2 regions of the Bradyrhizobium sp. BR 1433 genome follow, and region 2 is predicted to be linked to the other one. Evidence: riboswitches for the same ligand, from Rfam matches in the RefSeq annotation. Region 2 holds a riboswitch; the other holds the start of a gene.
The links. A riboswitch is a leader RNA that binds a small molecule or an ion and turns the genes downstream of it on or off. The one in region 2 is predicted to bind ZMP and ZTP.
Positions count from the first base shown of each region.

Region 1: it holds a riboswitch for ZMP and ZTP, as region 2 does, so the genes downstream of both, ACSKB9_RS06545 (bifunctional 5,10-methylenetetrahydrofolate dehydrogenase/5,10-methenyltetrahydrofolate cyclohydrolase) here and glyA (serine hydroxymethyltransferase) in region 2, are expected to answer to the same signal.

Region 1 is NZ_JBPUGG010000001.1:1,288,453-1,291,844, reverse strand. It holds gene ACSKB9_RS06560 (hypothetical protein) at 1-412, shown strand, start outside; gene ACSKB9_RS06555 (hypothetical protein) at 628-1,152, shown strand; gene ACSKB9_RS06550 (hypothetical protein) at 1,273-1,680, opposite strand; ZMP/ZTP riboswitch at 1,898-1,977, shown strand; gene ACSKB9_RS06545 (bifunctional 5,10-methylenetetrahydrofolate dehydrogenase/5,10-methenyltetrahydrofolate cyclohydrolase) at 1,993-2,856, shown strand; gene ACSKB9_RS06540 (MaoC/PaaZ C-terminal domain-containing protein) at 2,986-3,392, shown strand, end outside.
Region 2 is NZ_JBPUGG010000001.1:832,995-836,386, forward strand. It holds gene ACSKB9_RS04125 (histidine kinase) at 1-75, shown strand, start outside; gene ACSKB9_RS04130 (response regulator) at 72-734, shown strand; ZMP/ZTP riboswitch at 834-919, shown strand; gene glyA (serine hydroxymethyltransferase) at 1,083-2,309, shown strand; gene ACSKB9_RS04140 (hypothetical protein) at 2,306-2,464, shown strand; gene ACSKB9_RS04145 (HAD family hydrolase) at 2,919-3,392, shown strand, end outside.

The DNA.
Region 1 (3,392 bases), 460 kb from region 2:
AAATCAGACCGCGAGGGATGCGCTTGCCGCACCGGCGGACGAGCCGACCACCGTCGGTGTGGCCATCGCTCCACAGGGGGCAGAGGAGGCCAAGCCGTCCGGGCCCGGCGCTGAAAGGTCGCCGCTGGATAAGCTGCGGATCGCCTCGCAATCGTGGCGGCGCGGCGGGCTGGGTTCGAAGGCGCTGGTCACCCTGACGCTGCGCAATGCCAATGATTTCGCCGTCAAGGATATCGAGATCGCCTGCGCCTTCATCCGCCGGGACGGTCGGCCGCTGACCGAGCGCAAGCGGCTGATCTCCGACACCATCGCCATGAAGAGCCGCAAGACCTACTCGCAAATGTTGGTCGGGTTCGTCAACGTGAACGCAAACAAGGCGAAATGTTCGGTCGTGACGGCGAGCCGCCTCTAATTCCCGGCATCTCGAAAAAGTGACCGCGAATTGACTTGTCGGGTGAACCGTAACGGCCGGACAGGAACTAACTAATAAACCAGCCGTTAGCGAATCGACCCGGGAGCGCGGACAGCGTCCGGGTGATCATGCGCAGACGATGAAATCGCCCGCGCGATGACTGATGTCGTCGCGCCGAGATGAACCGCGCCCTGCTGCGCGGGGGAGCTACCAAAATGCCTGTGGCGCGTTATTTCCTGTTCGTTGGTGGAGTGCTGCTCGCGCTGCTCTTCGTCGTCAATGCCATCGTGCCGCAGGAGGCCGTGGTCGCCGGCCAGAACCAGGGACAGTCGTCGCCGGGCGTCGACAAGACCATGGTGCGCATCAAGTCGACCCAGAAATTGCCCGAGCGGGTGGTCTACGACACCAATTTGCCGACCATTGTTCCGGCGCAGGTCAACGCGGTCGCCGCGGCCATCCCGTCGGCTACGGGCGATGCGTCGGCGCAAGCCCGCGTCCGCAATACGTTCGCCCAGTTCATTCCGCCGGAGAAGGCTGATGCGCAGAAGGTCGCGGCTGAGGCAAAATCGGCCGAGCAGCCGGCGCAGGCCCAGCCTCAGGCGCCGAAGAAGCGCAAGGTCGCGCGCTACCATGCCCATCCCCAGCAGCCGATGCGGCTGGCACAGCCCGGCATGTATCAGCCCTACCGCGTCGCGCAGCAGCAGCGCATGGGCTTCTTCGGCGGCTTCGGCACCTGGTAAGAAAGGGCTGCCGCAGCCGGCAATCAATCCGCTGCCGCAAACACTTGCGGCGGCTTTTTCATGTCCGCGATCAGGCGGGTGGCCGGATCCGGGACGGCGTCCGAGCGGCGCTCGCTACCTTTAGCGCGGCAGGCGCGGAATCTTGTCCGCGAAGCCGTTGTAGCAGGTCAGCCGCTCGTCCTCTTCCTTCACGAAGCGGCAATCGTTGACGCCCTTGGCCGGGGCGGCCTTCGGCTTCGGCTGCGGCTTGAAGATCTCGTCGTAGCAGATCAGCCGTTCCTTGGTGGCGTCGTCGATGTCCTGACAGGCCTGAAGCTTCTGGGCGACCGATTGCGGCTTGTCGGGCGCGGCAGGCTTCTCGCCTTTCTTGGCGGCCGACTTCTTGCCGACCTGGACCAGCGGCTTGTCGCCGACCATCGGCTGCGAGGTCGCCGCCGGCTTGTCGGCGTCGGCGGGGGCCGGCGTGGTGCCTTGGGCAAGCGCGGCAGCCGGGCAGAAGAGCGCCAGCGCGAGGATGATATGTCTCATGTCGAAAATGTCCGAAATGGCGTGATGACCGGAAGGGATGCGCCGGGGATCGGAAAAGCCCGGCAAGCGCCGAGACTTAACGCAAGTCTTGCTCAAATCCTACCCCCAGAGGTGACCCGCCCGGCACCGATCCACCGGCAAAAGTGAGGGCAATTCGTCGCCGTTCGACCCGCGGGAGAGCGTGAATTGCCTTTGCCCGGCGGGGCGGCTATGACCACGCCATCTGCGCGACTGGCGCTTGGATGGACCACCATCGGGGAGCGCAGAGACTGAACGCCGCGCGCCTGGGCACCGCTTCGAAACGGAGGTGCCATGACGGCGAACATTCTCGATGGGCATGCACATGCCCAAATTGTCATCGACAAGATTGCTGGCGAACTCGACCGGCTGCCCCGCGCGCCGGGGCTTGCGGTCGTGCTGGTCGGCTGCGACCCGGCGAGCCAGATCTATGTGCAGAGCAAGGTCAGGATGGCCGAGCGGCTCGGCCTGCGCGGCGAGGTCGCACGCCTGCCGGATGATGCCAGCGAGTCCGATCTGCTTGCCGGAGTAGAGGCGCTCAATGCGCGCGACGATATCGACGGCATCCTGGTGCAGCTGCCGTTGCCGGCGCATATCGACGCCTTGCGCGTGATGGCGGCGGTCGATCCCGCAAAGGATGTCGACGGCCTGCACGCCCTGAACGCCGGCCGGCTGTTTCACGGCGATGACGCGCTGGTGCCGTGCACGCCGCTCGGCTGTCTCCGGCTGATCAAGTCGGTCCGATCAGACCTCACCGGCGCCCATGCAGTGGTGATCGGCAGCTCCAACATCGTCGGCAAGCCGATGGCCGCGTTGCTGCTGCAGGAGCACGCGACCGTGACGCAGACCCATATCCACACCCGCGGCATCAGCAGGATCTGCCGCGAGGCCGACATCCTGGTGAGTGCGGTGGGCAAGGCCGGCCTCGTGCGCGGCGACTGGATCAAGCCCCAGGCCATCGTCATCGACGTCGGCACCACGCGCGTCGAGAAGCCGGACGGCGGCTACGCGGTGTGCGGCGACGTCTCGTTCGACGAGGCGGTGCAGGTCGCCGGCGCGATCACGCCGGTGCCGCGCGGCGTCGGCCCGATGACGATCGCCTGCCTGATGGAGAACACGCTGAAGGCCGCAAAGGCGAGGGCGGCCCGGCTGCAATAGCGCGGGATGCCCGTGGCGATATGCGAGCGGCGGGTGTCGCTCGCGTATCGCGCGCGAAGTTCATGACGTCCGGGGTAATGGAAAGCCCGCACCATTCGTCTATCGTCGCGCGACAGATGGAGGCGCGCGATGCTGTATGCGGAAGATCTCACCGAGGGCCAGACGTTCAAGCTTGGCAGCTACACGATCGGCGAGGCCGAGATCCTGGAGTTCGCCGGCAAATATGATCCGGTGCCAATCCATGCCGATCCCGTCGCGGCTGCGGCAGGCCCGTTCGGCGGACTGATCGCAAGCGGTTTCAACACCATTGCGATCTATCAGCGGCTCGTCGTGGAGGCGATCTGGACCAAGGTGGCGGGGATCGTCGGGCGGAGCTTCGAGATCCGCCTGCCGAGCCCGGTTCGGCCCGGCGCCACGCTCACCGGCCAATCCCAGATCCAGAAGATCACCATCAGGCCGGAGCGGCGCGACGCTGTCGTGATCTTCAAGACGGAACTGGTCAACGACGAGCAGCGCCCGGTTCTTGTCCTCGTGCT
Region 2 (3,392 bases):
AGCGGCTCCTCGCTCCGCGTCATCGTTCCCGTCACGGCCAGCCGAGAGGCCGCACCGGTGGAGCGCGCGGCATGAGCCACGCGGCGCGCACCATCATGCTGGTCGACGACCACGCCGTCGTCCGGGAGGGCTACCGGGCGATGCTGCAGAAGCAGCCGGGCCTCTGCGTCGTCGCCGAAGCCTCCGACGGTGTCGAGGCCTATCGCCTCTACAAGGAGACCGGGCCCGACCTCGTCATCATGGACCTGTCGATGCCCGGCATCGGCGGCATCGAGGCCATCCGCCGCCTCCGGCAGTGGGACAGGCGCGCAAAAATCCTGGTGTTCACCATGCACCAGAACGCGGCCTTTGCCGTGCAGGCGATCCGCGCCGGCGCGAGCGGCTATGTCACCAAGACCAGCCCGCCGGAGACGCTGGTGCACGCCGTGATGGATGCGCTGTCAGGCAAGATCGCGATCAGCCCGGACATCGACCACGAACTCGCGCTCAGCCACCTTGCCGGCGAGACCAAGGCGGCCGACCTCCTGACCGCGCGGGAATTCGAGGTGCTGCGGATGCTGCTCGCGGAAAACACCACCGAGGAGATCGCCGCGGCGCTGCACCTCAGCCCCAAGACGGTCGCGAACCTGCATTCCCTGATCAAGGACAAGCTCGGCGTCGGCACCGATATCGAGTTGGTCCGCCTCGCGCTGCGGCAAGGCATCCTGACGCAGATTGATCTCGGCGAGCGCTGACCCGCGGCGGCGCCAGCAACCAACCGCCAGCAACCAACCCTTGCGGGCCTGCCGGGGATTGGATAGCCTTTTGCTCGCGATGAGCTTCGCAGGCTCATTCGCCCCTCGCGCGACTGGCGAGCTTACGTGGAATCGACCACGGTGAAGCGCGAAGGGTTCCAACGCCGTTCGCCTGGGCAACCCGTTCAGCTGATGATCCAGCGTCTTAGGGAGCCCGGACCATGCCGTCATTCCGCAATGAACTCCATCTCAACGATTCGGAAGTTGCCCTTGCGCTCGAGGGCGAGGAGCGCCGCCAGCAAGACGGCGTCGAGCTCGATTCCGTCGGAGAACTACACCTATCCCGAGGTGCTCGAGCTGCTCGGATCGGTGTTCACCAACAAGTATTCCGAGGGTTATCCGGGACGCCGCTATTACGGCGGCCAGGAATTTACCGACCAGATAGAGAACCTTGCCCGACAGCGCGCTTGCGCGCTGTTCCGCGCCGAACATGCCAACGTTCAGCCTCTGTCCGGGTCGCCAATGAACCAGGCCGTGTATCTCGGCCTGCTGCAGCCCGGCGATACGATCTTGGCGATGGACCTGTCACACGGCGGCCATCTCACCCATGGCGCGCCGGTGTCGCACATGGGGCGGCTCTTCAACTTCGCCCGCTACAAGACGCAGCCGTCAAACGGCGGCGCCATCGATTTCGATGAGCTCCGCGCCATGGCCGGGCACGTCCGTCCGAAGCTGGTGCTGTGCGGCTACAGCTCTTATCCGCGCGATCTGGATTATGCGTCCTTCAAGAGCATCGCCGATGAGGTGGGTGCACTGACCATGGCGGACGTCAGCCATTACGGCGGCCTGATCGCCGGCAACGCCTTGCGCAATCCGCTCGATGCGGGTTTCGACGTGATGACGACGACATCGCACAAGACGCTTCGCGGGCCGCGCGGCGGCATCGTTCTTTGTCGCCGGGAGTTCGCCGGCAAGATCGACGCGTCGGTGTTCCCGGGATTGCAGGGAGGTCCGCACATGAACGTTGTGGCCGGAACCGCGGTCACGCTGAAGAAGGCTTCGACGCCCGATTTTCACGCCTATGCAAGGCTGGTCATGCGCAACGCGAAGGTCCTGGCCGAAGCGTTGATGGAACGCGGCATGACGTTGATCACCGGCGGAACCGACAATCACATGATGGTCGTGGATACGGTGGCCAGCGTCGGCCTGGACGGCGGCGCGGCCGAGAACATCCTCGACGCCGTCGGGATCACCGCAAACAAGCAGATCATTCCCGACGATCCGCGTCCGCCGCTCAAGCCGAGCGGCATTCGCCTCGGGACGCCGGCGGCGACCACGCGCGGCATGGGCGAGCCCGAAATGCGCCTGATCGCCGAATTCATTGCGGAGTCCCTCCGGTCGAAGGGAGATGCAGCGGTCGTCAAGCGATTGAGGTCGAACAGCGTCGAGATGTGCCTGCGCTTTCCCCGTTCCGGGGATCGCGCCGCCCTCATAGGCGGCCGGCCCGCGTTCCGTTCGTCGCGTCACTCGGCAGGTCGTGAAGGTTCCCGTGGGAAGGACCGGAACGGAAATTGATGCTGTTCGTTGGACCGCATGATCTCGAAGACGGAGCGTCCAACGCCGTGACCCGGAAAACCTTGCAAGCACGCTCGGAACAGGCGCTCGTCGTCATCATTCTCAGCACCGGTGCGCTGATCGGTTACCTCGGCCTGGCGCTGTCCAGGATGTGAGAGCTACGCCCGGCGGGCACCAAGCCACCGCGGGCGTCAGGCCGCGGCAAGCATCAAGTCGCTTGGTGCGCTGAAAGCGCGTGCGTGCGTGCCACTGAGTTGCCCGACGCGGCAAGCCAAGCCCCGCAGCAAAAATAATATAGGGTGAAAAGAGCAAGGCTCGGACAGATCATGTCGCGAGAATGCGGATGTTTGACGCACAAGCGACGACACCCGCCGTCGTCCCGGCGAAGGCCGGGACCCATTACCCCAAATCTCAATTGTTGCGCGACGCTGGGACCACGATCCCGTTCCTGATCAAATGCGGTGGTTATGGGTCCCGGCCTTCGCCGGGACGACGGTGTGCGCGGGAACAGTCTCGCGATGAATGCAACGCCACGCACGATCCACGCACCCGCCACTGAAATCGAGGACATTGCCGCCTGCCCGCAATTCTCGTACACGGTTTCACGCAATGACCTCGCAATTCTCTCCCAACTCCGTCGACGTGCTGCTGTTCGATATCGGCCGCGTCGTGCTCGACATCAACTTTGACAAGGTGGTGGCGCACTGGGCGCAGCATGCAGGCTGTGCGCCCGCCGAGCTCGCCACGCGCTTTGTCGTCGACGACAGTTTCAAGCATCACGAGATCGGTCGGATCGACGACGCGGCGTTCTTCGAAAGCCTGCGCCGGACGCTCGGCATCAACATCACGGACGCCCAGTTTCTCGAAGGCTGGAATGCGATCTTCACCGGCGAGATGCCGGGCATCGCCCCGCTACTCGCGGCGGCCGCCAAGCGGATGCCGCTCTACGCCTTCTCCAACACCAATCCGGCCCATGTCGCGCATTTCTCGGTCACCCATGCCGAGCTGCTCAGCCATTTCCGCAACGTCTTCCTGTCCTCGAGCATCGGCTTCCGCAAACCCGACGCCGAGGCCTATGATCAT